Regions from separate parts of the Pseudarthrobacter sp. AG30 genome, predicted to be linked through region 4. Evidence: riboswitches for the same ligand, from Rfam matches in the RefSeq annotation. Region 4 holds a riboswitch; each other region holds the start of a gene.
The links. Region 4 has a riboswitch for thiamine pyrophosphate ahead of DC347_RS11345 (ECF transporter S component). Riboswitches for the same ligand answer to the same signal wherever they lie in the genome.
Positions count from the first base shown of each region.

Region 1: it holds a riboswitch for thiamine pyrophosphate, as region 4 does, so the genes downstream of both, thiO (glycine oxidase ThiO) here and DC347_RS11345 (ECF transporter S component) in region 4, are expected to answer to the same signal.
Region 2: it holds a riboswitch for thiamine pyrophosphate, as region 4 does, so the genes downstream of both, thiC (phosphomethylpyrimidine synthase ThiC) here and DC347_RS11345 (ECF transporter S component) in region 4, are expected to answer to the same signal.
Region 3: it holds a riboswitch for thiamine pyrophosphate, as region 4 does, so the genes downstream of both, thiD (bifunctional hydroxymethylpyrimidine kinase/phosphomethylpyrimidine kinase) here and DC347_RS11345 (ECF transporter S component) in region 4, are expected to answer to the same signal.

Region 1 covers NZ_QEHL01000019.1:81,773-89,042, reverse strand. The annotation lists gene DC347_RS16755 (DUF3107 domain-containing protein) at 1-221, shown strand, start outside; gene DC347_RS16750 (hypothetical protein) at 248-550, shown strand; gene DC347_RS16745 (thiazole synthase) at 614-1,426, opposite strand; gene thiS (sulfur carrier protein ThiS) at 1,431-1,667, opposite strand; gene thiO (glycine oxidase ThiO) at 1,664-2,953, opposite strand; TPP riboswitch at 2,948-3,067, opposite strand; gene thiE (thiamine phosphate synthase) at 3,101-3,787, shown strand; gene DC347_RS16725 (RNB domain-containing ribonuclease) at 3,817-5,328, shown strand; gene DC347_RS16720 (DEAD/DEAH box helicase) at 5,620-7,270, shown strand, end outside.
Region 2 covers NZ_QEHL01000008.1:18,037-25,306, forward strand. The annotation lists gene DC347_RS07880 (hypothetical protein) at 1-26, opposite strand, end outside; gene DC347_RS07885 (VOC family protein) at 189-1,064, opposite strand; gene DC347_RS07890 (amidohydrolase family protein) at 1,165-2,247, opposite strand; TPP riboswitch at 2,328-2,435, shown strand; gene thiC (phosphomethylpyrimidine synthase ThiC) at 2,431-4,281, shown strand; gene DC347_RS07900 (alpha/beta hydrolase) at 4,278-5,012, opposite strand; gene ffh (signal recognition particle protein) at 5,055-6,638, opposite strand; gene DC347_RS07910 (glucose-6-phosphate dehydrogenase) at 6,723-7,270, shown strand, end outside.
Region 3 covers NZ_QEHL01000003.1:64,251-71,520, forward strand. The annotation lists gene DC347_RS03500 (folylpolyglutamate synthase/dihydrofolate synthase family protein) at 1-218, shown strand, start outside; gene DC347_RS03505 (DUF4233 domain-containing protein) at 222-677, shown strand; gene ndk (nucleoside-diphosphate kinase) at 725-1,144, shown strand; gene DC347_RS03515 (vitamin K epoxide reductase family protein) at 1,208-1,876, opposite strand; gene DC347_RS03520 (Rne/Rng family ribonuclease) at 2,313-5,708, shown strand; TPP riboswitch at 5,859-5,956, shown strand; gene thiD (bifunctional hydroxymethylpyrimidine kinase/phosphomethylpyrimidine kinase) at 5,964-7,270, shown strand, end outside.
Region 4 covers NZ_QEHL01000012.1:132,998-140,267, forward strand. The annotation lists gene DC347_RS11320 (Na+/H+ antiporter subunit D) at 1-1,216, shown strand, start outside; gene DC347_RS11325 (Na+/H+ antiporter subunit E) at 1,213-1,758, shown strand; gene DC347_RS11330 (monovalent cation/H+ antiporter complex subunit F) at 1,755-2,033, shown strand; gene mnhG (monovalent cation/H(+) antiporter subunit G) at 2,023-2,436, shown strand; gene DC347_RS11340 (DUF4235 domain-containing protein) at 2,437-2,700, opposite strand; TPP riboswitch at 2,920-3,060, shown strand; gene DC347_RS11345 (ECF transporter S component) at 3,128-3,751, shown strand; gene DC347_RS11350 (ABC transporter ATP-binding protein) at 3,751-5,298, shown strand; gene DC347_RS11355 (energy-coupling factor transporter transmembrane protein EcfT) at 5,295-6,095, shown strand; gene DC347_RS11360 (UDP-N-acetylglucosamine 1-carboxyvinyltransferase) at 6,202-7,270, shown strand, end outside.

The DNA.
Region 1 (7,270 bases), on a different contig from region 4:
AAATTAAGATCGGCGTTCAAAACGTTGGCCGCGAAATCGTGCTCGAATCAGACCAGGATGCTGAGACGGTGGCCAAGACTGTTGGTGAAGCCATCAATGACGGCACCCAGTTGCGCCTGAAGGATGACAAGGGACGCCTGATCATTGTGCCCGGCAACGCACTTGCCTATGTGGAAATTGGCGCTGAAGAGGTCCGCCGCGTAGGTTTCGGCCAGTTCTAGGCTGACCGCACGTTCCAAGGAGATCCATGCTGTCGCTGACCATCGTGGTGCTTGCCACGCTCGCCGCCGGGTTTATCGTCTGGGCCAATGACAAACGCCATTCCCGATACGGCGCGGGCGTGCCCGCCGGGATCGCCGTGGGCGTCGCGGCGATGGCGTGGATCATCCTCATGACGGCAGGTTTCGGCTACCTTCCGGGTTTGACGTGGCTCCCCTGGGTCCTGCCCATCGTCCTCGGCACCGCCGCGGCCATTGCCGCCGTCGCCTACCTGGGCCGCACCCGGACACGCCATGACACCGAACGGCTGAACGCGGTCCTGCGGGGCTGAACCGACCCTGAGTAAAGCTGTGGCCACCACCCGGACGGGTGGTGGCCACAGGCTTTTTGGGGGCTAGAGGAACTCGGCCCGGCCCTCCATCGCCGATGAGGCCAGGGCGTGTTCCCGGCGCGGGATGCGTCCGGCTGCCCTCGCCAACCGTCCGGAAACCACAGCGTGCTTGAACGCTTCCCCCATCAGCGCCGGGTTCTGCGCACGCGTCACGGCTGTGGCCAGCAGGACGGCGTCGCAGCCCAGTTCCATGGCCAGGGCGGCGTCGGAGGCCGTACCGATGCCCGCGTCCAGGACCACGGGAACCGAGGCCCGGGAGACGATGAGTTCGATGTTGTGCGGGTTCAGGATGCCCAGGCCGGTGCCGATCGGTGCGCCGAGCGGCATCACGGCGGTGGCACCAAGATTTTCCAGCCGCAGCGCCAGCACGGGATCGTCGTTGGTGTAGGCAAAGACCTTGAAGCCGCGGTTGACCAGCTGCTCGGTGGCGTCAACGAGTTCCACGGCGTCCGGCAGCAGGGTCTGCTCGTCGGCGATGACTTCCAGCTTCACCCAGCCGGTTTCGAGGGCCTCCCGGGCCAGTTCCGCGGTGAGGACAGCGTCCCGGGCCGTGAAGCAGCCAGCGGTGTTGGGCAGGACTTTGATCCCGTGGTCCACCAGCAACTGGAACAGAGAGCCGGTTTCCGCGGTTGAGTAGCGCCGCATGGCCACCGTGGTCAGTGCCGTGCCGGAGGCCAGGAGCGCAGCGCCCAGGCCGTCCAGGCTGGGTGCACCGCCGGTGCCCATGATGAGCCGGGATCCGAGGGCGACGCCGTCGATCACCAGGGTGTCATCTGCGGCTTGGCTTGCGGTGTTGATGGTGCCGGTTTCGGTCATGGGGTCAGCCTCCTTGTACTGCAGTGACGAGTTCGATGTCGTCGCCGTCGGCGAGCGCGGTACCGAACCATTGGCTGCGCGGCACCACCTGGGCGTTGTGGGCGACGGCGACGCCCAGTTTCCTGCCGTCCGTCGCCTGGCCGTTGGGGGCCAGCGGCCGCCCGGTGACCTGGCTGACGAGCGTGGTGATGGAGGCGCCGTCGGCCACGGTGTGCGGGTTTCCGTTGAGGGTGATGTTCACGCTGTCTCCTTCAGATGGGGGCTGGGGACGGCCACGGCCGACCCGGAAAAACGGTCCGGGCTGAACGGTGCCCAGCGGGGATCGGCGGCCCCGTCCAGGAGTGCCGTGCAGATAGCGGCGGCGGCGGGCGTGAGCAGCACCCCGTGCCGGAAGAAACCGGTCGCGATGATCAGCCCCGGCACGTGCCCGTCGGCTGGGCCCCCGGATCCCAAGGACGCCGCAACCCGGCCCAGCAAGGGTGCATTGTCGGGGGTTCCGGGGCGCGCCCGGGCGGTGCATTCCAGGAGTTCAAGTTCGGCGACGGCGGGCACCAGCGCCTGGGCGTCCCGGAGCAGCTGGTAGACGCTCCCGGCGCTCACGGCGTCGGAGAGGGCGTCCTCCCGTTGGGAGGCGCCGATGACTACCGTGCCATCCTCCCGGGGCACGATGTACACCGGGATCCCGTGGACCAGCCCGCGCACCGTGGCTGTCACCAACGGGCGGAGGTGCTGCGGCACGGAAAGCCGGAGGATGTCCCCGTGCACCGGCCGCAGCGGCAGGTCAAGGCCGTGGGGCAAGCCGTCAAGGGACGCCGCGTGCAGGCCGTTGGCCACGACAGTTTCCCCCGCCAGGACTGTGCTGCCGCTCCCAAGGCGGACGCCGGCCACCGTCCCGTCCTTCCACAGCAGTCCGGCCGCCCGCTCCGGGACGGCAAAACCTTCCGTTGCACCGGCAACCGCCACCGTCGGGGTTTCCCGTACCGTTGCGGCGAGCGCCAGGCGCACGGACGCTATCAGCCTCCTCGGGTCCACCTGGTGGTCGGCCGGGGTGTCCAGCGCACATGAGATCCCCGGGCTCAGCAGGGGTTCGCGGCTGCGGGCTTCACGCACGGTCAACGGTGCCACCTCCAGGCCACTGGCCTGCTGCACTGCGCGCAGGTCCATCAGCGCCCGCCGGTCGGCAGCGTCGACACCGACAGCGAGGGTGGGTGTCGTCAGGTAGCCGGTCCCGGCTCCGGCTGCTGCGGCGACGCCGGCAGCGAAGCCTGGCCAGCGGGATGATGCGTCGAGCATGAGTTCCAGGAGGTCCTCTTCCTGGTAGTGCAGCTCGCTGACGGGGGCCAGCATGCCGGCAGCGGCCCAGCTGGCGCCGGCGCCGGGCGCGTCATCGATGAGGGCAACGGACCTGCCGGAGCGCTGGATCTCCCAGGCGATTCCGTGTCCCACCACTCCGGCGCCGATGACGGCGACGTCGGCCCGGATGGCGTCATCGCCAGGTCCGGGCAGGCAGTTCCTGGTGCTGGTCATGGTGTGGTTCCTTCCCTACGCCGGTATTAGCCGGATCAGGTCAAGCGGTCGGCTCCGACGCCCTCTCAGCCCGGCGCTTTGTGACAGCTGCCGCGGGCTCCCGCAGTACCAGCCCAGTTTAGAGGAACTAGGCTGGCAGGCATGAATATGTCCCCCTCCTCCTTTCCTGCCCTTGGGGCGGCCCGACTGTACCTCTGCACGGATGCGCGCCGGGACCGCGGCGACTTTGCCCGGTTCGTGGATGCCGCGTTCGCCGGGGGCGTGGACATCATCCAGTTGCGCGACAAGAGCATCGAGGCAGCCGAAGAACTGGACCTGCTGGCGGTCTTGAAGGAGGCCGCGGTTCGCCACGGGCGGCTGTGGGCCGTTAACGACCGGGCCGATATCGCGGTGCTGTCCGGCGCACCGGTGTTCCACATCGGCCAAAAGGACCTCCCGTTGGCTGCGGCCCGGACGCTGGTCAACGGCAATGCGGCCATCGGGCTGTCCAGCCACAGCCCGGAGCAGGTGGATGCCGCCCTCTCCGCCGCTGCCGGGCCTTCCCACCTGGACTACTTCTGCGTGGGGCCTGTCTGGGCCACGCCCACCAAACCCGGCCGGACCGCCGTCGGGCTGGACCTGGTGAAGTACGCCGCCAAGGCTGCCGCGGAAGTACCCAACCCGGTGCCGTGGTTTGCCATCGGGGGCATCGACCACGGAAACGTGCACCAGGTGGCGGAGGCAGGAGCACGGCGGATCGTGGTGGTGCGTGCCATCACGGAGGCGTCGGATCCCGCGGCCGCTGCGGCCTCCCTGCTCGACGCGCTGGACGCTGCCGGCCCCGGGCCTGCGTAAACCCAGGACTTGGAGTTACGCTGACTTTTGTGTCACATCATCGGTTGGCTCCCAATGTCCGCGACCACCGGAACGCCTTGGAAGAGGCACTGGGCGCGTTGCGGACCGAACTCGAACTGCCGGGGCCTTACCCGGCCGCGGCAGTGGACGACGCCCGCGCCGCCGTGGCGGCCCTGAAACTGCCGTCCTATGACCTGACCGCCGTCGCATTCGTGACCATCGACCCCGCCTCGTCCACGGATCTGGACCAAGCCGTGTTCATCGAGCCGGACGGGGGCGGCTACCGGGTGCTGTACGCGATCGCCGATGTTCCTGCATTTGTTGCGCCGGGTGGTCCGCTGGATGCTGAAACCAGGCGCCGCGGGCAGACGTTCTACGCTCCCGACGGCCGGATCCCGCTGCACCCGGAGGTCATCAGCGAAGGGGCCGGGAGCCTGCTGCCGGGCCAGGAGTGTCCGGCTTTCGTCTGGGAATTCACGCTCGACGCCGACGCAGCAGTGACGTCCGTGGGCGTCAGGCGGGCGCGGATCCGCAGCCGCGACAAGCTCAGCTACAAAGGTGCACAAGCAGCCCTCGACGCCGGCACCGCTCCCCCCGTGCTGCAACTGCTCCGGGAAGTGGGGCTGAAACGGGTGGCGCTGGAGCGGGAGTGCGGGGGCGCCAGCCTCAACATGCCGGAGCAGGAGATCGTTCAGCTGCCCGACGGCGGCTACCGGATCGACGCCGCCCCGCAGCTTCCCGTGGAGGACTGGAACGCGCAGATTTCGCTGATGACGGGGATGGCGGCCGCCCAGCTCATGCTGGAAGGCAAGGTGGGCATCCTGCGCACCATGCCGGCCCCGGATGAGCGGTCGCTGAGGCATTTCCGGCTGCAGACCGAAGTGCTGGGCAGGCCGTGGGACGGCGAAGTCAGCTACGGCGAGTACCTGCGGTCGCTTGACCCCACCGATCCCCGCCAGCTGGCCATCATGCATTCGGCCGGGATGCTGTTCCGGGGCGCGTCCTATACGGCGTTTGACGGGACGGTCCCGGACGACGGCATCCAGTCCGCCATCGGCGCCGCCTACGCCCACACCACCGCCCCGCTGCGCCGGCTGGTGGACCGCTTCGTGCTGGTGATCTGCGAAGCCCTCAGCAACGGCGGTGATGTTCCGGGCTGGGCACGGGAGGCGCTGCCGCTGCTGCCGGGAATCATGGCCGGTTCCGACCAGCTGGCGTCGCGGATGGAGCGGATGGCGCTGGACACGGTGGAGGCGGCATTGCTGCTGAACCACATCGGCCAGGAATTCGACGCGATCGTGATTTCCGGGTCCAAGCCCCAGAACGGGAACGGCAACGGATCCGCCAAGAACGGCAATGGAAACGGCAACGGAGCCACCAGGAACGGCAACGGGAACGGCAGTTCCGGGATCATCCAGATCGCCGAACCGGCGGTGACGGCCCGCTGCGCCGGCGAGCTGACGTCCGGTACCAAGGTGCGCGTCCGGCTGCTGTCCTCCGACATCACCACCCGGCAGATCCACTTCGAACTGGTTCCATAAGGGCCCTATGGACGCGGCAGGAAGGGGCAACACGGGGATTTCGCCCCTGTACGGCTAGACTGGGAAGGTAGAACTGGATGCCCGGTCGTTGATTTCCTTGATTTGAAACCAACAAGCCCGCCCCTACGCGATCTTGAGATTTGCCCGTTGGTCACCAGTGCCAGCATTAGATAGCCCGCGATCGGCTTCCACTGGATTAGCTTGCGCGCCCGAGCGTGCTCCGGAACGGCCAGGACTGGCCGGCCCGTTGAGCAGGCAGCGCCATTGCCCAAATGAATAAGGAAACTCCCCGTGAGTGAATTGCATACCCACCAGCTCCTGACCGATGCGTCCGGCACCGAGACCATCGAGCCGGAAGAGACCATCATCTCGGACGAGACCCCGCACGAGATCGCGGAGAAGTCCTTTGCCGACTACAACGTCCGCGCGGATATTGTCGAGTCCCTCGCCGACGCCGGGATCACGCACCCCTTCCCCATCCAGGCCATGACCCTGCCGGTGGCCTTGGCGGGCCACGACATCATCGGCCAGGCCAAGACCGGTACCGGCAAGACCCTGGGCTTCGGCATCCCGGCGCTGCAGCGGGTCATCGGACAGGACGACCCCGGCTACGCCAAATTGGCCGTTCCGGGCGCCCCGCAGGCCCTGGTCATCGTCCCCACCCGCGAGTTGGCAGTGCAGGTGGCCAACGACCTCCAAACGGCCTCCCGCAAGCGTAACGCCAGGATCACCACCATTTACGGTGGCCGCGCCTACGAGCCCCAGGTTGAAGCACTCCAGCAGGGCGTCGAAGTAGTAGTGGGTACCCCGGGGCGCCTGATCGACCTGTACAAGCAGAAGCACCTGAGCCTGAAGAACGTCAAGCTCGTGGTCCTCGACGAAGCCGACGAAATGCTGGACCTGGGCTTCCTGCCGGACGTTGAGACCCTGATCGCCGGAACCCCGGCTGTCCGCCAGACGCTCCTGTTCTCGGCAACCATGCCCGGCCCCGTCATCGCGATGGCGCGCCGCTACATGACCCAGCCCACCCACATCAGGGCAGCCGATCCGGATGATGAAGGCCTCACCAAGCGCGACATCCGCCAGCTCATCTACCGTGCGCACAGCATGGACAAGACCGAGGTGGTGGCACGCATCCTGCAGGCCCGGGGCCGTGGCCGGACCATCATCTTCACCAAGACCAAGCGCACCGCCGCCAAGGTGGCCGAGGAACTGGTGGACCGCGGTTTCGCCGCCGCAGCCATCCACGGCGACCTGGGCCAGGGCGCACGCGAACAGGCGCTCCGCGCGTTCCGGAACAACAAAGTGGATGTGCTGGTGGCAACGGACGTCGCCGCCCGCGGCATCGACGTGGACGATGTCACCCACGTGATCAACTACCAGTGCGTCGAGGACGAAAAAATCTACCTGCACCGGGTGGGCCGCACCGGCCGCGCCGGCAACAAGGGCACTGCAGTCACATTCGTCGACTGGGATGACATGCCGCGCTGGGCGCTGATCAACAAGGCCTTGGGCCTGAGCGTCCCCGAGCCCGTGGAAACCTACTCCTCCTCACCGCACCTCTACAGTGACCTCGACATCCCCGAGGGCACCAAGGGACGTCTCCCGCGCGACAAGCGGACCTTGGCCGGCGTTGACGCCGAGGTGCTTGAGGACTTGGGCGAAACCGGCAAGAAGAACAGCCGCGGCGGCCGGGACGCCTCCCGTTCCCGCGAGCGCGACGGCCGGGGACGCGGAAAGGACGACGGCGGAAAGGCCGGCGGCCGGGACTCCGCCCGCTCCGGTGAGCGCCGTCGTCGTACCTCCGACTCCGCCCCTGCCGCGGACGCAGCCGCCCCCGCGGCCGACGGCGACCAGCCCTCGCGCACCCGCCGTCCCCGGACCCGCACCCGCCGCCGCAACGGCGAAGTGGTTGCCGCCGCGGACAAGGGCGGACAGCCCG
Region 2 (7,270 bases), on a different contig from region 4:
GCAACAAAGATCTCGGTGAAGCCCATGGCTGTTTGCCCTTCTTCCGTTGGCGGAACTGCGCGCCGGGCGCTGCCCGCGTCCCGGCCGTACTGAATCAGCCTAGTAGCTGGGGACCGGCAGGGGCACGCGCCGGGCCGGGCCGCACAGGACAGTTCTCGGCGCTGGCCGGCCTCCGCCGGCAGCGCAGCTCAGCGGACGGCCACCCGCAGCCGGTTGCGCCACGGATCCTCGAACCGGAGTTCGGCGCCGGTGTGGTGCGCGGTCACTCCGGCGACCTTGAGGCGGTCAGCCAAGGCGCCGACGTCGTCCCCTGAAGGAACTTCGATGAGGACTTCGCCCAGCCCAAGGGTGTCCTTGCGGGGGCCGGCCCCGCGGCTGTTCCAGACGTTCATGGCCATGTGGTGGTGGTACCGCCCGGCGGAAACGAACAAGGCCTGCCCGTGCCAGCCCGCCGTCTTTTCGAAACCGAGGGTGCCCACGTAGAAGTCGCGCGCCGTCTGGACGTCTCCCACCTGGAGGTGGACGTGCCCCACGCCTGCGGCCGTCACGCGCTGGCCTTCGAGCGATTCCTCGGTGAGGTGCTGGTCCAGGTAGCGCTGCGGGGGAAGGGCAAGGCTGTCCATCACCACGTCCGTCCCGTTCCAGGACCAGTTGCTGCGCGGCCGGTCCCAATACAGTTCGATGCCGTTGCCTTCCGGATCGGTGAAGTAGAAGGCTTCGCTGACCAGGTGGTCGGCGCTGCCGGTGAAGGACATCGGCTCGTATTGGGCCGCGGTGGCGATGGTGGCGGCGAGGGAGGCCTGGTCTTCAAACAGCAGCGCGGTGTGGAAGAGTCCGGCCTCTCCCCTGCCGGGCAGGTTCAGCCCGGGGGCCGGAGCCAGGTGGACCAGGGGGCGGCCAAGGCGGCCCAGGTACAGTCCGCCGTCCTGCTCGGCCACCACCTCCAGGCCCAGTGCGCGCTGGTAGTAGTCGGTCATGACCTTCATGTCCCCCACCTTGAGCATCACCGTGCCCATGGCGAGGTCGGCAGGAAGCAGGTCCTGGCTGTTGGCTGATGCGGTCATTGGAGGCTCCTTGGATTGGCGGCCGTCCCGATGGCGGCCTGTCACTTCTTAAAATTACTTGAAGCTTCAATTTATTCCAAGTCCCGGGGGCCACGTTGGGTCAACGGATAACGCGGCCGCCCAGCACGACGTGGTCCAGCCTGCCGATGGTCTCCGGGACCGCCCGTGGATCCTCACGACAGACGATCACATCGGCGCGTGCGCCTTCTTCCAAGCCGTCCGCTCCGAGCCAGCGGCGGGCTGCCCAGCACGCTGCATCCAGCGCTGCAGTCATCGGCAGGCCCGCACCGTGCAGGGCGAGGATTTCGTCCGCGATGCGGCCGTGGCCGATGACGCTGCCGGCGTCTGTTCCGGCGAAGATGCGCACCCCCGCTGCGTGGGCCTCGGCCACGCGCTCCAGCCTCCGCTCCCAGAGGGACCGCATGTGGGCTGCGTACCGTGGAAACTTCGGCTCCGCTTGGGCGGCAATGTCCGGGAAGGTGGCGATGTTGATGAGGGTGGGCACGATCGGCACGCCCTGCCCGGCGAACCGGGGCAGGTGCCGTGGCAGCAGCCCGGTGGCGTGCTCGATGCAGTCGATGCCGGCGTCGAGCATCTGGTCCAGGGTGTCTTCGGCGAAGCAGTGGGCCGTCACCCGGGCACCTTCGTCGTGTGCAGCCTGGACCGCGTCGCGGACGACGGCGGCAGGAAAGGACGGCGCCAGGTCACCGGCGCCCCGGTCGATCCAGTCCCCCACCAGTTTGACCCAGCCGTCCCCGTCCCGGGCCTGCTTGCGCACGGCCTCAACGAGGTCCTCGGGTTCGACCTCGTGGGCGAAACCGCGCAGGTAGCGCCGGGTCCGGGCAATGTGCCGGCCGGCGCGGATCAACACCGGGAAGTCCGTGCCGCCCTGCATCCAGCGCGTATCGGCGGGCGAACCCGCATCACGGACCAGGAGGGTTCCGGCGTTGAGGTCCGCAAGCGCCTGTTCCTGCGCTACGGCGGCCTCCACCGGACCGGCCGGCCCCAGCCCGATATGGCAATGGGCGTCCACGAAGCCCGGCAATACCCAGCCGTCGAGTACCCGGTCGGGTGGCTGTGCGGGCCGGCGGAACGTGAGCTTGCCGCCCACGGACCAGAGTCCCTGCCGCAGGCTGTCCGGTGCAGCCAGGACGGGTCCGCGAAAGTGAATTATTCCTGCCATCCGGGCATCCTTTCGTTGCCCGGTCAGGCTAGCATCATCGATTGTTACAACGGGCTTCCGAAGGGCTGTGGTAGCTTCGTTGCTGACCACACGGGTGCCCCTGCAGGGGCTGAGATCGGGCTGCCGCAGCCTGCGACCGTTGAACCTGTCCGGGTAATGCCGGCGAAGGAAGTGAGTATTCCCTTGAGTACACAAAACACCCAGTTGAACCCTGCCCTGGTGCCGTCCGGTTCCGATGCGGCCAACGGTCCCGGCACCGGATCCAGTGGCGAATCCCAAGTGCGGGTGACGCAGTCGCTGAAGTCGCATTCACTGGCTTACATCGACGACGCCGGTTCCGGCATCCGGGTCCCGGTCACCGAGATCGCGCTGGAGCCATCACCCAACGGGCAGCCGAACGCACCTTTCCGGACCTACCGGACGGCCGGACCGGGAAGCGACCCCGTCCGCGGCCTGGAGCCCTTCCGTGCCGAATGGATCGTGGCGCGCGGGGACACCGAGGCCTACACCGGCAGGGAACGCAACCTGCTCGACGACGGCCGCTCGGCCGTGCGCCGGGGCGCTGCCTCCGCGGAGTGGAAGGGCGCCCGGCCGGTGCCCCGCCGCGCCGTCGACGGCCATACGGTGACCCAGATGCACTACGCCCGGCAGGGCACCATCACGCAGGAAATGCGTTTCGTGGCGCTGCGGGAAAACTGCGACGTGGAACTGGTCAGGAGCGAGGTAGCCGCCGGTCGGGCCATCATCCCGAACAACATCAACCACCCTGAGTCCGAGCCCATGATCATCGGCAAGGCGTTCCTGGTGAAAATCAACGCCAACATCGGTAATTCTGCCGTGACGAGCTCCATCGCCGAAGAGGTGGACAAGCTGCAGTGGGCCACCCAATGGGGTGCCGACACGGTGATGGACCTGTCCACGGGGGACGACATCCACACCACCAGGGAATGGATCATCCGCAACTCCCCTGTCCCGATCGGAACGGTTCCGATCTACCAGGCACTGGAAAAGGTCAACGGCGAAGCCAACGCGCTGACCTGGGAAATCTTCCGGGACACCGTCATTGAGCAGTGCGAGCAAGGTGTGGACTACATGACCATCCACGCCGGTGTCCTGCTGCGGTACGTCCCGCTCACCGCCAACCGGGTGACGGGCATCGTCTCGCGCGGTGGTTCCATTATGGCCGGCTGGTGCCTGGCCCACCACCAGGAGAACTTCCTGTACACGCATTTTGACGAACTTTGCGAAATCTTCGCGAAGTACGACGTCGCGTTCTCCCTGGGGGACGGGTTGCGGCCCGGCTCCACGGCGGACGCCAACGACGCGGCGCAGTTCGCTGAACTGGATACGCTGGCCGAGCTGACGCAGCGCGCGTGGGAGTACGACGTCCAGGTGATGGTCGAAGGCCCCGGGCACGTGCCGTTCCACCTGGTCCGGGAAAACGTGGAGCGGCAGCAGGAGCTGTGCAAGGGTGCGCCGTTCTACACACTCGGTCCGCTGGTGACCGATGTCGCGCCCGGCTACGACCACATCACCTCGGCAATCGGGGCCACCGAAATCGCACGGTACGGCACCGCCATGCTCTGCTACGTCACGCCCAAGGAACACCTGGGCCTGCCCAACAAAGACGACGTGAAGACCGGCGTCATCACGTACAAGATTGCGGCCCATGCAGCGGACCTGGCCAAGGGCCACCCGGGGGCGCGCGAGCGGGACGATGCTTTGTCCAAGGCCCGGTTCGAATTCCGCTGGCGCGACCAGTTCGCGCTGTCGCTGGACCCGGAGACGGCGGAATCGTTCCACGATGAGACGTTGCCGGCCGAGCCCGCCAAGACAGCGCACTTCTGCTCCATGTGCGGACCCAAGTTCTGCTCGATGCGGATCAGCCAGGACATCCGGAATGAATACGGCTCGGCTGAGGCGCAGGCGGCGCTCACTGAGGCGGCGTCGGGGATGCGGGCGAAGAGCCAGGAGTTCCTGGCCGCCGGCGGCAAGGTCTACCTTCCGGAGTTGCAGGTGCCCGCCGGCAGCTAGGAGGCCCGGGCCGGCTCGCTGCGGCTGACCTCGCCGATGAACTGCCTGATGGTCCGGTCGCCTTCCACCGAATCATGGGGCCGGTGCCCGCCCGCGGCAACGCGGTGCAGGGCACCGGTCTCCCGCAGGTAACCGGCAATCTCCTCGTACAGCGGCTCCCAGCCCCCGGTCAGGACCAAGGTGGGGACCCCGGGAACAATATGCAGGGGCGCTTCCCACGACGGGACCTGGAGCCGCAGCCGGCGCGCGGACCGTTTCTCCTCCGCGGTGGCAGGCTGCTGCAGGTCCGTGGCATAGACCCGCCGGACGAACTCCCGTTGGAAGTCCTCGTCACTGAGCTGGTGGCGGACCTCGAGAAGCGGCTTCATCAGGCTGATGTGTGCCGCCGTGGCCGGCAGCTCCGCGGTCAGGGAGAGGCACGCCGGTTCCACCAGGGTCAGGGAGTAGACGAGGTCGGGGCGTTCGACGGCCGCCATCATGGCAGGAATGGCTCCCTGGGAGTGCGCCACCACGTGTCCGCCGGCGGCGCCGCGGCCATCATCGGCCAGGGACCGCAGCACGATGGCAGTGTCCTCCGCAAATGATGATTCCACCGGCTCCGCGACGGCGTCATAGCCCTGCCTGCGAAGGAACAGGGCGTCGAAGGACAGCGCCATGCCGTGCTGGCGGGGCCACGCGGCGGCGCCGAAAGCACCGGCGCCGTGCACGAAAACTACCCGCTGCTTGAACATGACCCAACCCTATTCCACGGCACCGACATCCGTGGGGAACCGCTACTTGCCCAGGAACTTGTCGAAGCCCTTGGGGAGGTTCAACTGCGACGGATCGAAGTCGCCGCCCTGCTGGCCGAAAGCGGCACCGGTGGGCAGCGCCTTGCCCGCATTGGCGCGCCGGGCCTCGGCCTCCTTGCGTTCCTGCGCAGCCTTGGCCGGATTGCCGGACTTCGCCTTCTTCTTCGGCGCGTTCTTGGCGTTCTTCCGCGCACCCCCACCGGCACCGGGCATACCCGGCATCCCGGGCATTCCCGGCATGCCGCCCTGGGCCATCTTCTTCATCATCTTCTGGGCCTGCGCAAAGCGTTCCAGCAGGCCGTTGACCTCGGAAACGTGGACGCCGGAGCCGCGGGCGATGCGCGCCCGGCGGGAGCCGTTGATGATTCTCGGGGCGAGGCGCTCGTGCGGCGTCATGGACCGGACGATTGCCTCGACGCGGTCGATTTCGCGCTCGTCGAACTGCTCCAGCTGCTGCCGGATGTTCTGCGCGCCCGGCATCATCATGAGCATCTTCTTCATGGAGCCCATGTTGCGGATCTGCTGCATTTGGGCGAGGAAGTCCTCGAGGGTGAAGTCTTCCTGGTCGGCGAACTTCTTCGCCATCCGGGCTGCTTCGTCTTTGTCCCAGGACTTCTCGGCCTGCTCAATGAGGGTGAGGATGTCGCCCATGTCCAGGATGCGCGAGGCCATCCGGTCCGGGTGGAAGAGTTCGAAGTCGTCCAGGCCTTCGCCGGTGGAGGCGAACATGACCGGCTTCCCGGTCACCGAGGCGACCGACAGTGCGGCACCGCCGCGCGCATCGCCGTCGAGCTTGGACAACACGATGCCGGTGAAGTTGACGCCCTCATCGAAGGCGAGGGCCGTGTTGACCGCGTCCTGGCCGATCATGGAGTCGATCACGAAGAGGACTTCGTTCGGGACGATGGCGCGGCGGATCTGGCGGGCCTGCTCCATCATGTCCGCGTCGACGCCCAGGCGGCCGGCGGTGTCCACGATCACGACGTCGTGCAGGGTGCGCTTGGCTTCCTCGACGCCGGCACGGGCGACGGCGACCGGGTCACCGGCAGGGTGGTCCAGCTCGGTGGACGTGGCGCCGGGGTGCGGGGCGAAAACGGGCACGTTGGCGCGCTGGCCCACCACCTGGAGCTGGGTGACGGCGTTGGGGCGCTGGAGGTCGCAGGCCACCAGCATGGGGCTGTGGCCCTGGGCCTTCAGCCACTTGGACAGCTTGCCGGCCAAGGTGGTCTTGCCTGCACCCTGGAGGCCGGCCAGCATGATGATGGTGGGGCCGCTCTTGGCCAGCCGGATCCTGCGGGTTTCGCCGCCCAGGATCTCCACGAGTTCCTCGTTGACGATCTTGACGATCTGCTGGCTGGGATTCAGGGCAGCCGAGACCTCGGCGCCGAGCGCACGTTCGCGGACCTTCCCGGTGAACTCGCGGACCACCGGAACGGCGACGTCTGCGTCCAGCAGGGCACGGCGGATCTCGCGGACCGTGGCATCGACATCGGCCTCGGTGAGGCGGCCCTTGCCGCGGAGATTTTTGAAGGTTGCTGTCAACCGGTCAGAGAGTGAATTGAACACGCGCCGTGAACTTCTTTCAAGAGATGATCGGGACTCGACTACCTAGGGTATCAAGTCAGCCACGTCAGATGGCATGCTGGCAAAATGACGAGCCAAACATCTGTGCAGACCTTGCTCATCCTCGGCGCCTCCGGCGACCTCACCGGCCGGCTCCTCCTTCCCGGCCTTGCCCGGCTGGCGGCGGCGGGCCGGGCGGAAGGGCTCCGGCTGGTGGGTGCCGGATCGGATCCCTGGACCAAGGAACAGTGGCAGGACCGGGTCCGCTCGTCCTTCGCCGCCGCAGCCGGCGCAGCGGACGGCCCGGGGAAGGAAGCCCTCGAAGCACTGCAGGAGGAAACGGCGTACCACCAGGTGGATGTCACGGCCAAGGGTGCCCTGGCGTCCCTGCTGGCAGGGCTCAAGGGCCCTGTGGCCGTCTACTTTGCACTTCCGCCACGCATCAGCCAGCAGGCCTGCGAGACACTCCAGCCGGAGGAGGTTCCCGAGGGCACCCGGCTGGTCATGGAGAAGCCGTTCGGTTCCAGCGAGGAGTCGGCGCGCTCCTTGAACCGTACGCTCGCCCGACTGGTTCCGGAGGACCACATCCACCGCGTGGACCACTTCCTGGGCAAGGCGACAGTGCTTAACATCCT
Region 3 (7,270 bases), on a different contig from region 4:
CCCCGCGCGCAGTTCCGGCAGCCGAACTCGCCGAGCTCGCCATTGACCTTGGCTTCGGCGAAGACAAAGTGCACATCGCCGAGAAGCTGGACGACGCCCTGGAATGGGCTGTTGAGCGGGCCGAAGCCAACGACGACCTCTCCGGCGCCGTCCTGGTCACGGGCTCCATCACCCTGGTGGCTGAGGCACGGATCCTGCTCGGGAAGACTGAGGCGTAATCCATGGCCAGACTGACAAAGGCACAGCGCGAGTGGCGCCCCGGGATGCCAAAGAAGCGCCGCTCCACCAAGGTCATGTTTGCCTCCACGGTGCTGCTCCTGGAAGCGTTCGTCATGTTTTTCGCCACCCTCGCGGTGTTCGGCCTGCGCCGGGAGGAGTTCCCGCCCGCCCTCATTTTGGGCGTGGGCCTTGCCCTGAGCGCCGTCATGGTGATGGCCTGCGCGGTCCTCAATAAGCCCTGGGGGGTGGCGCTGGGGTGGATCCTGCAGGTCATCCTGATCCTGACCGGCATCTTTGAGCCGGCCATGTTCCTGGTGGGCGCCCTGTTCGCCATCGCCTGGTGGTACGGGATCCGCACCGGCATCCGGCTTGACCGTGAAGCGGCGCAGCGCGCCCGCGAGCAAGCTGAATGGGAAGCCTCCCACCCGGACCAGGCCGCCGGCCCGGCCCAGCCATAGTCCCCGTAGACTTGACCTGAAACCCCACCCGAACCATTGGAGCAGTTGTGACCACAGAGCGCACCCTCGTCCTGATCAAGCCCGACGGCGTCGCCCGTAACCTGACCGGCGCCATCCTGGCCCGGATCGAAGCCAAAGGCTACAGCCTTGTTGAGCTGAAGAAGGTTGACGCCACCCGCGAACTGCTGGAGCAGCACTACGAAGAGCACGTGGGCAAGCCGTTCTATGAGCCGCTGGTGGAGTTCATGCTCAGCGGCCCGGTCGTGGCAGCCATCTTCGAAGGCCACCGCGTCATCGAGGGCTTCCGTTCACTGGCCGGGACCACCGATCCCACCACGGCGGCGCCGGGCACCATCCGGGGCGACTTCGGCCGCGACTGGGGCCTGAAGGTCCAGCAGAACCTGGTGCACGGCTCGGACTCCACCGAATCCGCCGGGCGCGAGATCAAGATCTGGTTCCAGGGCTGACAGGCCCCGGAACAGCAAGAAGCCCTTGGTTCTTCGGAACCAAGGGCTTCTTTCGTGTGCGGCCTAGAAGCCGGAGGTACCTGCGAACACCTGGATGAACGCAAAAAAGATGGTGGCGATGACGGCAACATACAGCAGCGCCGTGATGATCCAGCCGGAGTCACCGAGGATGCGGGTTGCCCGGGCGGGCAGGGGGATCACTCCTGCTGTGATGTTCCTGATGGTGGTCCAGACGAAGAGCGGGATCATGGCCGACCACACGATCATGCAGAACGGGCACAGGATGTGGATGGAGTACAGGGCCTGGGACCACAGCCACACGACGAATGCGAAGCCCAGCGTGACGCCCGCCTGCAGGCCAACCCAGTACCAGCGGGCGAAGGTGGCGCCGGCGAGCAGGGCCATGCCTACGGTAATGATGATGGCGAAGGCCACGATTCCGATGAACATGTTGGGGAACCCGAACAGTGAACTCTGCCAGGTCTGCATGACCTGGCCGCATGAGATCCACGGATTCACATCGCAGACGGTGGTGTGGTTGGGGTCCTTGAGAACCTCGAGCTTTTCCAGGACAAGGGTTCCGGAGGCAAGCCATCCCACAATTCCAGTGATGACCAGAAGCCAGCCGAACGGCCGGTTCCGGGTCATCCGGGGAAGGTTTTCGGCAGCAGCGGTGCGCGGCGCAACGGCTCGATCGCTTTCGTGGGCGCTGACGGGGGAGATGCTGGGCATGGGTGTGGCGTCCTTTTCATCCGGTGCTCCTGTGCCTGATTGTAACGCCGGTGGCTGGTCCCGCCACCCAGGAAGGCAGGAGCAGCGCGGGCCTCCGCGGCGATCCGGCCCGGGTATGAGAGAATGAACGTGGCTGGAAGCCGATCCACATTCGGACTCCGGTCCGGTGGTTTGTTCCCAAGACCGCCAATGATGAGCAGGGCAGGCTTCGGAATTCTCCGGCACTCCCGCGACTCCATTGAGCGGCACCTGGTTGTGGCACGCAGAACAACGGGTTTCAGAACATCCACCGGCTCCTGTGGGCTGCCGCACCCCAATGACGGTGCGAACCCGGGAGCATCCATTTGACTTCTGTCAACGCCTGCGGGTTTTGACAATATGTGCCCCAATGGGTGCCGGATGTGGCGGTACGTCAGGGGCAGGAGTGTAGCCACATATGGATATTGATCGAGAACTGGCCGTTAATGACGAAGCATTGGCCCCGGAGGCCGCTGCTGCACCGAAGAGGGCTCCACGGGTCCGGCGCAAGGCGGCGCCCAAGGCTGCCGAAGCCGTAGCGGACGAAGCTGCCGCACCAGAGCCTGCGGCCGACGCGCCGGTGGAAGAACCAGCCGCGGAGAAGAAGGCCCCGGCCCGCCGCACCCGCGCCCGGAAGAAAGCCGACGCCGCCGAACCTCTTCCCGCGTTCGCCGACGACGCTGCGTCCGCCGCAGCCGTTGCCGCGGTTGAGGTATCCGCACCGGCGCCGGCCCATGAGGCCCCGGCTGCCGGCCCCGCCCCGGATGCCGCGGCGAACGCCGAAACGAAGCCTGTGCGCCGCCGTCGGGTAGCCACCCGCAAGGTCGCTTCCCCGGCTCCAGCTCCGGCCCCGGAAACTGCAGCGGCGGAAGCTGCTGCCGCCGCTCCGGTGCAGGACGCCGTGGCAGAAACCGCATCGGAGGAAACCCCCGAGGCGGCTGTTGCTGCCCCGGAAGTCGCCGCCGCCCCCGCAGTCGAGGAGGTCCCGCAGGCGCCGGTGCAGGCACAGGAGCCCGCCGCCGCACCTGCAGCTCCCGAGGCCGGAAGCGACGCCGCGTCCACGGCGGCAGCAAGCCCCTTTGGTTCGCTGTTCCTGGAACCAGGTTCCCCCACGTCAGTCCTCTTCCAGGCGCCGGACCTGAGCACCGTGGTCCGCCCCGCGACGCCCGCGGCGGAGGACGCCGACGAAGAAGAGGCCGACGACGCAGACGATTCCGCCAGCCGCCGCCGGCGCCGCAGCCGTGGCCGCCGTGGCCGCAGCCGCATCGGCGAGCGGACAGATGAAGACGTCGAGGGCGGCACCGGTGACGCCGATGCCGAAGACGAAGCCGACGAGGACGCCAACGGGCCACTGGAAGACGGCGTGACCTCCCGCCGTCGCCGCCGCCGCCGCCGCGGTGACCAGGACCTGGAGTTGACCGGTGGGGAAGGCGACGATCCGCCCAACACGGTGACGAGGGTCCGTGCGCCGCGCGCGGTCAGCGAAGCGCCGGTCAACAACCGGGTCACCAGCGTCAAGGGCTCCACCCGCCTTGAGGCCAAGAAGCAGCGCCGCCGCGAATCCCGCGATACCGGTCGCCGCCGCACCGTGATCACCGAAGCCGAGTTCCTGGCCCGCCGCGAATCCGTGGACCGCCAGATGATCGTCCGGCAGCGCGACGACAGAATCCAGATCGGCGTCCTCGAAGACGGCGTCCTGGCCGAGCACTTCGTGTCCAAGACCCAGCAGGACTCGTTGATCGGCAACGTCTACCTGGGCAAGGTCCAGAACGTGCTGCCGTCCATGGAAGCTGCTTTCGTGGACATCGGACGCGGCCGCAACGCCGTGCTCTACGCCGGCGAGGTCAACTGGGAAGCCGTCAACCTCGAGGGCAAGCAGCGCCGGATCGAAAACGCCCTGAAGTCCGGCGACACTGTCCTGGTCCAGGTGACCAAGGACCCTGTGGGCCACAAGGGCGCCCGCCTCACCAGCCAGATCTCCTTGCCCGGACGCTACCTGGTGTACGTGCCCGGCGGCTCCATGACCGGCATTTCCCGCAAACTGCCGGACGTCGAACGCAACCGCCTCAAGCGCATCCTCAAGGACCGCCTCCCCGAACGCGCCGGTGTCATCGTCCGCACCGCCGCAGAGGGCGCCTCCGAAGAGGAACTCACGCACGACATCAACCGGCTGCGCGCACAGTGGGAAGGCATCGAAAGCCAGTCCACCTCCACCAAGGTCCTTGCCCCCGAACTGCTGTACGGCGAACCTGACCTCACCATCAAGGTGGTCCGCGACGTCTTCAACGAGGACTTCTCCAAGCTGATCGTCTCCGGCGAGGAAGCCTGGGACACCATCGAGGCCTACGTCACCTACGTCGCCCCGGACCTGGTGGGCCGCCTCGAGAAGTGGACCAAGGACCAGGACATCTTCTCCGCCTGGCGGATCGATGAGCAGATCCACAAGGCACTCGAGCGCAAGGTGTTCCTGCCCTCCGGCGGATCCCTGGTCATCGACCGGACCGAAGCCATGACCGTGGTGGACGTCAACACCGGCAAGTTCACCGGCAGCGGCGGCAACCTCGAGGAAACCGTCACCAAGAACAACCTCGAAGCTGCCGAGGAAGTGGTGCGCCAGCTGAGGCTGCGCGATATTGGCGGCATCATCGTGATCGACTTCATCGACATGGTGCTCGAATCCAACCGGGACCTGGTCCTGCGCCGCCTCGTCGAGTGCCTGGGCCGCGACCGGACCAAGCACCAGGTTGCCGAGGTCACGTCCCTGGGCCTGGTCCAGATGACCCGCAAGCGCATGGGCACGGGCCTGCTGGAAGTCTTCGGCGAGCAATGCGAGGCGTGTGCCGGACGCGGCGTCGTGACCCATGACGATCCCGTGGAGCACCGCCGCGCCAACATCGTGGCGGCCGAACACCACGTCCAGCGCGCCGACAACCGTCCCGAAGCCCGCGGGGAGGCCCACCGCCCCGACGGACAGCGGACCGATGCCGGCCAGCCCGGTGCACGCCCCGAGCGGAAGCGCCGCCGTGGACGCGGCGGCCAGCAGGCCGAGGCAGTACCGGCGCCGGCAGTGCACGTGCACACTGTGCAGCCGGATCCCAGTGACGCCGAGCGGCACGCCAAGGCTGAAGCCACCCGGCTTGCGTTGGCCAACATCGCCGCGGCGGCCCACGCGGCGCACCTCCACGACGACGAGCTGGCAGCTGCCCGGCACGCGCCGGCGGAGCAGGCTACGGCCCCGCAAGCACCGGTCCAGCCTGCACCGGCAGCTGACGGGGAAAAGCACGACGCCGATACGCACGGGCGTCCCGCGGCGGTCCTGACGTTCGGCGGCGAGAAAGTCCCGCTTCCGTTCGTGGAGCACGCGGAGGAGCAGCAGCCCAAGCCCGCCCTGACGCTGGACCGGCTCGCGGAAGCATTCGCGCACCTCGGCCAGCCGGTTTCCGCCGTCGAGGACGCTCCGAAAGATCCTGCAGCGGCTGAACCGGCAACGGAACAGGCCGCACAGGAGCCCCGGCCGCAGGGCGGCGGAGCCCCTGCGCGGGCCGCGGAAGCACCGGTTGAAAAGGACTACTCCGACCACACGCTGGAGCAGACAAGGCAGCGCAGGCCGCGCCGCCACCGGGCCGCCAGCCGAGCCCAGGGCGCCGCGAACGAAACCGCCGTCCAGCACCATGAGAACGTCCAAGCCGCAACTACCGGGCACTCGCACGCAGCCAAGGCCCCCGAGCCCGCGAACCAGCAGCCCGCTGATAGCGGCAAGCGTTCCGAGGAACCCATCATCCTCGGCGTGGGCGTCCCGGCTTCGGAGCTCTAAATTCCGGCAGACCACGGCGTCGAAAGGTGAAGTCCCCGTCTCGTGGACCATTCCCCCCGAAAGTACAGGGGGAACAGTCCACGAGGCGGGGACTTCCTGCATCCGGCCGCTGTCACCTTTAGCCCGGTACCGCGCCACCGGCTAGGCTGGGAAACCGACACGGGGTGCCGCGCAGAAGGCCGGCTGAGATCCACACCCGTTGAACCTGTCCGGCTAGTACCGGCGAAGGGATGTCTGTTGTCTTCGACCCTCTCCATGCCCCTGCCAAGTGCCTCCACTGACTCCTCCGGGACCCCTGCGGGCCGCGATATCCCACGCGTCCTCTCCATTGCGGGCTCTGATCCTTCCGGCGGAGCAGGAGTCCAAGCGGACCTGAAGAGCATTGCAGCGCACGGCGGATATGGCATGGCCGCCATCACGGCACTGACGGCGCAAAATACCCGTGGCGTTGTGGCCGTCCACGTCCCGCCTGCTGCGTTCCTGGCGCAGCAGCTCGATGCCGTCAGCGACGACATCACCATCGACGCCGTCAAGATCGGCATGCTCGGCGACGAAGCGGTGATCCGCACGGTCCAGCAATGGCTCGACAAGGTGCGTCCCGCCGTCGTAGTCCTGGACCCGGTGATGGTGGCCACCAGCGGCGACCGCCTGCTGAAGGAAACCGCCGAGGCCGCCCTCCGCGACCTGCTTCCGCTTGCCCACCTCATCACCCCCAACCTGCCCGAACTGGCCATGCTGGTGGGCGAAGAGCCAGCGGGGGACTGGGAAGGTGCGCTGGACCAGGGCAGGCGCCTGGCGGATGCCACTGGCGCCACCGTCCTGGTAAAAGGCGGACACCTGTCAGGCGAAGGCTGCCCGGACGCCCTGGTGAACACCGCCGGTGTGCTGGCCCGGGACGTGGTGGAAGTGCCCGGCCCCCGCGTCAACACCCGCAACAGCCACGGGACGGGTTGTTCGCTGTCCTCTGCCATGGCCACGGTCCAGGCCCGGTTGGGCGACTGGGAAGGGGCGCTGCGGACGGTCAAGCCCTGGCTGGCCGGAGCGCTTGAGGATTCCGGCAGGCTGGAGGTCGGCCACGGGAACGGGCCCGTGCACCACTTCCACCATGTGCGGCCCCACCTGCCGGAAGGCGGCTTCGCGGCCAGGCTCTGGGCCGAAGCCCGGCAGGACCTGGCGGATATTTACGCCCTGGACTTCATCCAAGGCCTGGTCTCCGGCGAACTGGCGGAAAAGGACTTTGCCTACTATCTGGCCCAGGACGCCCAATACCTCAACGGCTACTCCCGGGTCCTGGCCCGTGCCAGTGCCCTGGCCCCCTCCGAAGAGGAGCAGCTGTTCTGGGCAGGCTCGGCCCGGCAGTGCCTGGAGGTTGAATCGGAACTGCACCGCTCATGGCTCAGCACCCGGCCCGGGCAGACGGGCCTGGGACCCGTTACCAAGTCCTACGTTGACCACCTCACAGCCGTCTCGGCGTCAGGCAGCTACGCCGTCCTTGCCGCCGCCGTCCTGCCCTGCTTCTGGCTCTACGCCGAGGTTGGCAGGACACTGCACGCCCGGTTCCT
Region 4 (7,270 bases):
GTTCCTCTCCGGCGACCTCTTCAACCTCTACGTCGGCTTCGAGATCCTGCTGACCGCAAGCTACGTGCTGATGACCCTGGGCGGCACCGGGCCCCGGATCCGCGCCGGCGTCACCTACGTGGTGGTGTCGGTGGTGTCCTCCGTGCTGTTCCTGATCGCCATCGCCATGGTGTACGGCGCAACCGGCACCGTCAACATGGCTGACCTCGCCCTCAAGCTGGGCGACCTGGACCAAGGCACCAGGACCCTGCTGCACGTCATGCTGCTGGTGGCGTTCGGCATCAAGGCCGCCGTCTTCCCGCTGTCCTTCTGGCTCCCCGACTCCTACCCCACGGCGCCGGCACCCGTCACCGCCGTGTTCGCCGGCCTGTTGACCAAGGTGGGCGTGTACGCCATGGTCAGGACCGAGACGCTGTTGTTCCCCGGCGACACCCTGAACACGCCACTGATGGTGGTGGCGCTGCTGACCATGGTGGTGGGCATCCTTGGTGCGCTGGCGCAAAGCGACATCAAACGTCTGCTCTCGTTCACCCTGGTCAGCCACATCGGGTACATGGTGTTCGGGCTGGCCATGTCCTCCGTGGCCGGGCTGGCGGCTGCGGTCTTCTACGTGGCCCACCACATCACCATCCAGACCAGCCTGTTCCTGGTGACCGGCCTGATCGAACGCCGCGGCGGCAGCTCCTCCGTTGACCGGCTGGGCGGCCTGGCCAAGCTCTCGCCCCTGCTGGCAATGCTGTTCTTCATCCCCGGCATGAACCTGGCCGGCATCCCCCCGTTCTCCGGGTTCCTCGGCAAGGTGGGGCTGCTGCAGGCCGGTATTGAGCTGGGGACCCCGCTGGCCTACGCACTGGTGATCGGCGGGGTGCTGACCAGCCTGCTGACGCTGCTGGCCATTGCCCGCGTATGGAACCGGGCGTTCTGGCGGAAGCCGGAGGACGCCGAACATCCGGACCCCGTGTTGCTGGCCGGCCCCTCGGGGCGCGCCGCCGGTCCGGGCGCCAAACTCAACACGGTCACGCTCCTGCCGCGCACCATGGTGGGATCAACCCTTGGCCTGGTGGTGCTCGGCGTCGCGCTCACCGTGTTCGCCGGGCCGCTGTTCGGGCTCTCCGACCAGGCTGCGCGGGACATGCTGGACCGGGCCCCCTACATCCAGTCGGTCCTCGGCAGCAATACCGCCGTTCCGGCCACCGTGACGGGAGGAGGACGATGAGCCGCAAACGGATTTCGCTGCGGCAGGAGCTTCCCCTCCTGGTGTGGCTGGTAATCGTGTGGGGTGCCCTGTGGCAGGACTTCAGCCCCGGGAACCTGCTCTTCGGTGCCCTGCTGGCGGTAGGCGTTGCCAGGCTGTTCTACCTTCCGCCGGTGGAACTCAGCGGCCGGTTCAACATCCTGTACGCCGTGCCCTTCGCCTTTGCCTTCCTGGCGAAAGTGGTGGTCGCCAGCGGCCAGGTCCTGTACCTGGCCACCGTCCGCGGACCCAAGGTGACCAACGCCGTCGTCGCGGTGAAGCTCCGGAGCCACCAGGACCTGATCGTCACCGCCACCGGGCACGTGATCTCCCTGATTCCCGGCTCCCTGGTGGTGGAGGTGGACCGCCCGGCCTCCACCCTGTACCTGCACGCACTCAACATCACCTCCAAGCAGGACATCGAGGGCCTGCGGAACGAGGTCCGGTCCATCGAAGCGGGCCTGATCCGCATCATGGGGTCCGCCGAAGAACTTGAAGCCGTCCGAATGGAGGCGTCCGCATGATGCCCGTTGTCCTGGCGGTCACGGCCGTCATCTTCTCCCTCGCCGCGGGCGGGGCCATCATCAGGATTGCCCGCGGCCCTTCGCTGCTGGACCGGGTGCTTGCGGCCGATGTCCTGCTCGCCATCCTGGGCGGGGCCCTGTGCGTGGACATGGCCGTGAACCGGCACCTGAACAACCTGATGCTGGTGGTGGCCATCTCCATCATTGGGTTCATCGGGTCGGTCACGGTGGCCCGGTTCGTCGCCGACCGGAGGGTGAACCCCCATGAATCCTGACTTTTCCGGCGCGGACGCGTGGATCGACCTTGCCTCCGCGGTGTTCATGGTGGCGGGTGCGCTCCTGTCCCTGGGCGCCGCCATCGGGCTGCTCCGCTTCCCGGACCTGATGAGCCGCATGCACGCCGCCACCAAGCCGCAGGTCCTGGGCCTGTTCCTGCTGCTGGCAGCCATTGGGCTGCAGATGCGCAGCTGGTGGGTTTGGCCGGTCCTGGTGGTGGCCTGGATCTTCCAGCTGCTCACGGTGCCGGTGTCCGCGCACATGGTGGGCCGGGCCGGCTACCGCACCAAGCACCTGCACCGGGAGCTGCTCGCCGCCGATGAGCTTGAGGCCGTAGTGCAAAAAGCCGCCGCCGAGGCTGCCCTGACGGACAACCGCGACGACGGCGAAAACCGCCAGTAGCTAGACGATGTCCTGCGTCTTGGCGAAGCGGGTGATGGCGCGCTGGGTGCCCCGGTTGGCCAGGACCTGGATGATGGCGCTGACGGACGCGGAGATCAGTGCGAAAGTCAAGGCCGAACGCAGGCTGGTGGGCACGTCCTCGCCCTTGCCGCTGGGCGGCTTCTGCCCGGTGGTCTTTTCCCAGATGGTGTTGACGAGCTTGGTGCCGACCAGGCCTGCGCCCAGGCTCACCGCGGTACCGAGCAGCTTGATGAAGAGGTTCATTCCTAGTACTCCTTGCGGGCGGAAAACGGACTGCCTCCAGCCTAGCCGTACACCCGGACCGGTCCGGGCAAGGGCATGGCCGGCATCCTCTCGGGCCCGCTGACGGCGGTCCGCGGTCACATCCGGTTCAACAGCCGGCATGGCCGCCGCCCAGCCCCCGCCAGGTGTAAACTTGACCACGCCCAAACCGGGCAGTATTTACACGCGAACATCAACATTCAAAAACGACAGGGGAGCGCCGCCGTCGGACAACCTGGCCATGCCGGGCACCGCAGGTGGGCGCTGAGAGTGCGGGACAGCCGCAGACCCTCGAACCTGATCCGGTTAGTACCGGCGCAAGGGAGTCGAGTTCTCAAAGTGTCCGGCCGGACCGGCAACGGTCCGCCAGCCGGAGCCACTTTCCCCTCCTGTTACCCAGGAGGATCACATGAGTACTGCTGCAATCAAGAAGACCACCAGTAAGTCCTGGCGCGTCGTCGACATCGTGGTGGCGGCCTTGGTGGCCATCGCCGGCGGGGTCATTTTCTGGGCCTGGGACCAGGGCGCCGCCGCCCTGTCGGCCCCCATGAACGCCGCCTACCCGCCCTTGACCGGGATCCTGGCCGGCGGCTGGATGATTCCGGGCGTGCTGGGAATGCTCATCATCCGCAAGCCCGGAGCCGCCCTGTTCTGCGAAACTGTGGCCGCAACGGGCGAGCTCCTGATGGGTTCCCAGTATGGCGCCTCCGTCCTTTTCTCCGGTTTCATCCAGGGGTTGGGCGCGGAAATCATCTTCGCGGTCTTCGTCTACCGCAAGTTCAACCTGCCCGTCTCCCTCGTGGCGGGGGCGGCCGCGGGCTTCTTCTGCGGCCTGAATGACTCACTCGCACCGTGGGGCTGGAACATTGCCTACTCCGGGGCGGACAAGCTCGCCTATATCGTCCTGACCACGGTGTCCGGCGCCGTGCTGGCGGGCGCGTTGTCCTGGCTCGCCACCCGCGGCCTGGCCCGCACCGGGGTGCTGAGTTCCTTCGCGTCCCGCAAGGCTGCAACGGAGCCAGTTTTCTCCTGATGGCACCTTCCCAGGACGCCGCAGGAGGCGTGCGCCCTGCCGCCGTCACGGCCCGCGGCTGGGGCTGGCGGCATGCAGGCAGGGCCAAACCTGCCGTCCACGCCCTCGACCTGGATATCCGCCCCGGCGAGCGGGTACTCCTGCTCGGTCCCTCGGGTGCCGGGAAGTCGACGCTCCTGCATGCCCTCGCCGGGGTCCTGGGCGACATCAACGACGACGGCGAGGCCGGCGATGCGGACGAGTCCGGTTCGTTGCTGGTTGACGGCGCCCCTCCCCGCGAGCGTCGCGGCCGCTCCGGCCTGATGCAGCAGGACCCGGAGACGCAGGTGGTCCTCTCCCGGGTGGGGGACGACGTCGCCTTCGGCGCCGAGAACCTTGCCGTGCCCCGCGACGCCATCTGGGCGCGCGTGCACGAGGCGCTTGCCGACGTCGGACTCTCCCAGCTCCCGCTGGACCACCCGACGTCGGCCCTCTCCGGCGGTCAGAAACAGCGCCTGGCGCTGGCGGGCATCCTTGCGATGCGTCCCGGGCTGATCCTGCTGGACGAGCCCACCGCCAACCTCGACCCGGACGGCGTCCTGGAGGTCCGGGACGCCGTGGCACGCTGCCTCGACAAGACCGGGGCCACTTTGGTGGTGGTGGAGCACCGGGTTTCCGTCTGGAAGGACCTGGTGGACCGGATCGTGGTCCTGCAGCCGGGCTCCGCCTCGGATCCCGCCGTGCTCCTGGACGGACCTCCGGACCGGGTGCTCAGCGAGGCCCGGGCCATGCTGACGGCGGCCGGAGTCTGGGTGCCGGGGTATGTGCCGGCCACCCGCCGCCGGTCCGGCATCCCGGCCGCCGTAACCGGCAACCTCCTGCTTGCAGCCGAAGACCTGGCGGTCTCCCGCGAGCGTCCCCGCCGCAAAGGCTTCCGCAAGATTCCGCCGGTTCCTGTCCAGGAGGGTGTTGCCGCGCAGGTCCGGGCCGGCCAGGCGCTGGCCGTCACCGGCCCGAACGGCGCCGGAAAATCAACGTTCGCACTGACCCTTGCCGGGCTCCTTGAACCGGTGTCCGGAAAGGTGTCGGCCGCCGTGGACCTTAGCCGCGGTGCCGGGATCGACCCCTACGCGTGGAAGGCAGAGCAGTTGATCTCACGGGTGGGCACCGTGTTCCAGGAACCGGAGCACCAGTTCGTGACGGGCAAGGTGTTGGACGAGCTGCTGTTCGGGCCGCGGCACCTGGGCCACGGCGAGGACCGGGTGGAGGAGCTGCTGGAGCGGCTGCGGCTCACCCAGCTGGTGGACGCCAATCCCTACACATTGTCCGGCGGTGAGAAGCGTCGGCTGTCCGTGGCCACGGTCCTGGCCGCCAGCCCGCAGGTGCTGGTCCTGGACGAGCCGACGTTCGGGCAGGACGCCAACACCTGGGCGGAGTTGGCCTCGTTCCTCTCCGAACTCCTGGACGCCGGCACGGCCGTGGTGTCCGTGACCCACGACGCCGAATTCACCCGGGCTCTGGCCGGGGCCGAGCTGCGGATGGCCGCCACGGAACCGGTGGCGCCATGAGGCAGCAGCTGACCCTGGACGGCAACCGCGCCCTCCTTGCCCGGGCCAACCCGCTGAGCAAATTTGCCGCCGTCGTGCTGATCACCGCGGTCCTGGCGCTGTCCATCGACTGGGTTTCCGCGTCCGTGGTGCTGGTCTTCGAACTGATCCTTTTTCCCCTGGCCGGCCTCACCGTGTCCCTGCTCTGGCAGCGGGGCTGGCCGCTGATCCTCGCCGCCGCCATCGGCGGCTGGAGCACGTCCATCCTGGCGCCGGACAGCGGGAGGATCCTGCTCGACGCCGGCATCTGGACCATGAGCGAAGGCTCCCTCCAGCTGGGCATCGGCTTCCTGCTGCGGGGCTTCGCGATCGCCCTTCCGGCGGTGCTCCTGATGAGCTGCACCGATCCGACGGACCTTGCCGATGCGCTGGCACAGAAGGCGCGCCTGCCGCACCGGTTCGTCCTGGGAACCCTGGCGGCGATGCGCCTGGTGGGGCTCATGGCCGAGGAATGGCAGACCATCGGGATGGCCCGGCGTGCCCGCGGCGTGGGGTCGCGCGGCAACGTGGTCCAGCGGGTGAAGGCGACCCTGGGCCAAAGTTTCGGGCTCCTGGTGCAGGCGATCCGCCGCGCGTCGAGGCTTGCCGTGACCATGGAAGCGCGGGGTTTCGGCGGCGGGCAGCGAACCTGGGCCCGCGAATCGACGTTCAGTGTGCTGGACCTGTGGGTGGTAGGCGGTGGCGTCTTGATCTCCGGGTGCGCCCTCGGTGCGGCGCTTGCCGCGGGCCGTTGGAACATGGTGTGGCTGGGCAGCTAGCAGGGTTACCTGCCGGTACTATCGCATGTAGCGGGTAGGTCACCCCGGATACTCCCTCGGATGGCCATACCGCGACCTTCTATCTCATTTATGATATATTCGCGTCATGACTCAGGAGACCGCCGGCCACGTCGCCGCCATGTTGAGAAACGCCCGGACTGAGAAGGGCTGGACCCAAGGCCAGTTGGCTTCCGAACTCGGAACCAGCCAAAGCGCCGTCGCCCGGATGGAACAAGGCAAGCAGAACCTGAGCCTCAAGATGATCCAGCGGCTGGAGACCATCTTCGACCGGAGCATCGTCAACGTGGGCAAGCCCAGGATGACGCACCTGCGGGTGGAGGGCGGCCGCACCCTCTCCGGCGCGGTGGACGTCAACAGCAGCAAGAACGCCGGCGTGGCGCTGCTGTGCGCCAGCCTGATCAACCGGGGCACCACCGTGCTCCGCCGCCTCGCCCGGATCGAAGAAGTCAACCGCATCGTTGAAGTGCTGACCAGCATCGGCGTGGAATGCACCTGGCTCAACGACACTGATCTGCGCCTGCGCCGCCCGGCCGTCTTGGACCTGGAAGGGATGGACGTTGACGCGGCCCGGCGAACCCGCAGCGTCATCATGCTGCTGGGCCCCCTCCTGGACGAGTCACGGGAGTACCGGCTGCCCTACGCCGGCGGCTGCGACCTCGGCACCCGCACGGTGGAACCCCACATGCAGGCACTGCGCGAATTCGGGCTCTCGGTGGAAGCCACCGCCGGTTTCTACACGGTCCAGGCGCCTCCCGCGGACACCAGGGACCGTTCCTTCGTCCTCACCGAACGGGGGGACACCGTTACCGAGAATGCGATCATGGCGGCGGCCCACCGGCCGGGAACAACCGTGATCCGCAACGCCAGCCCCAACTACATGGTGCAGGACCTCTGCTTCTACTTGCAGATGCTCGGGGTGGCCATCGAGGGCGTGGGAACCACCACGCTCCGGATCACCGGCCGGCCCGTGATCGACGCCGAGATCGAGTATTTCCCGTCCGAGGACCCGATTGAGGCCATGAGCCTGATTACGGCCGGCATCGTCACCAATTCCGAGGTCACGGTCCGCCGGGTACCCATCGAATTCATGGAAATCGAGTTGGCCACCCTGGGCCAGATGGGGCAGAAGCTCGAAATCTCCGGCGAATACATGG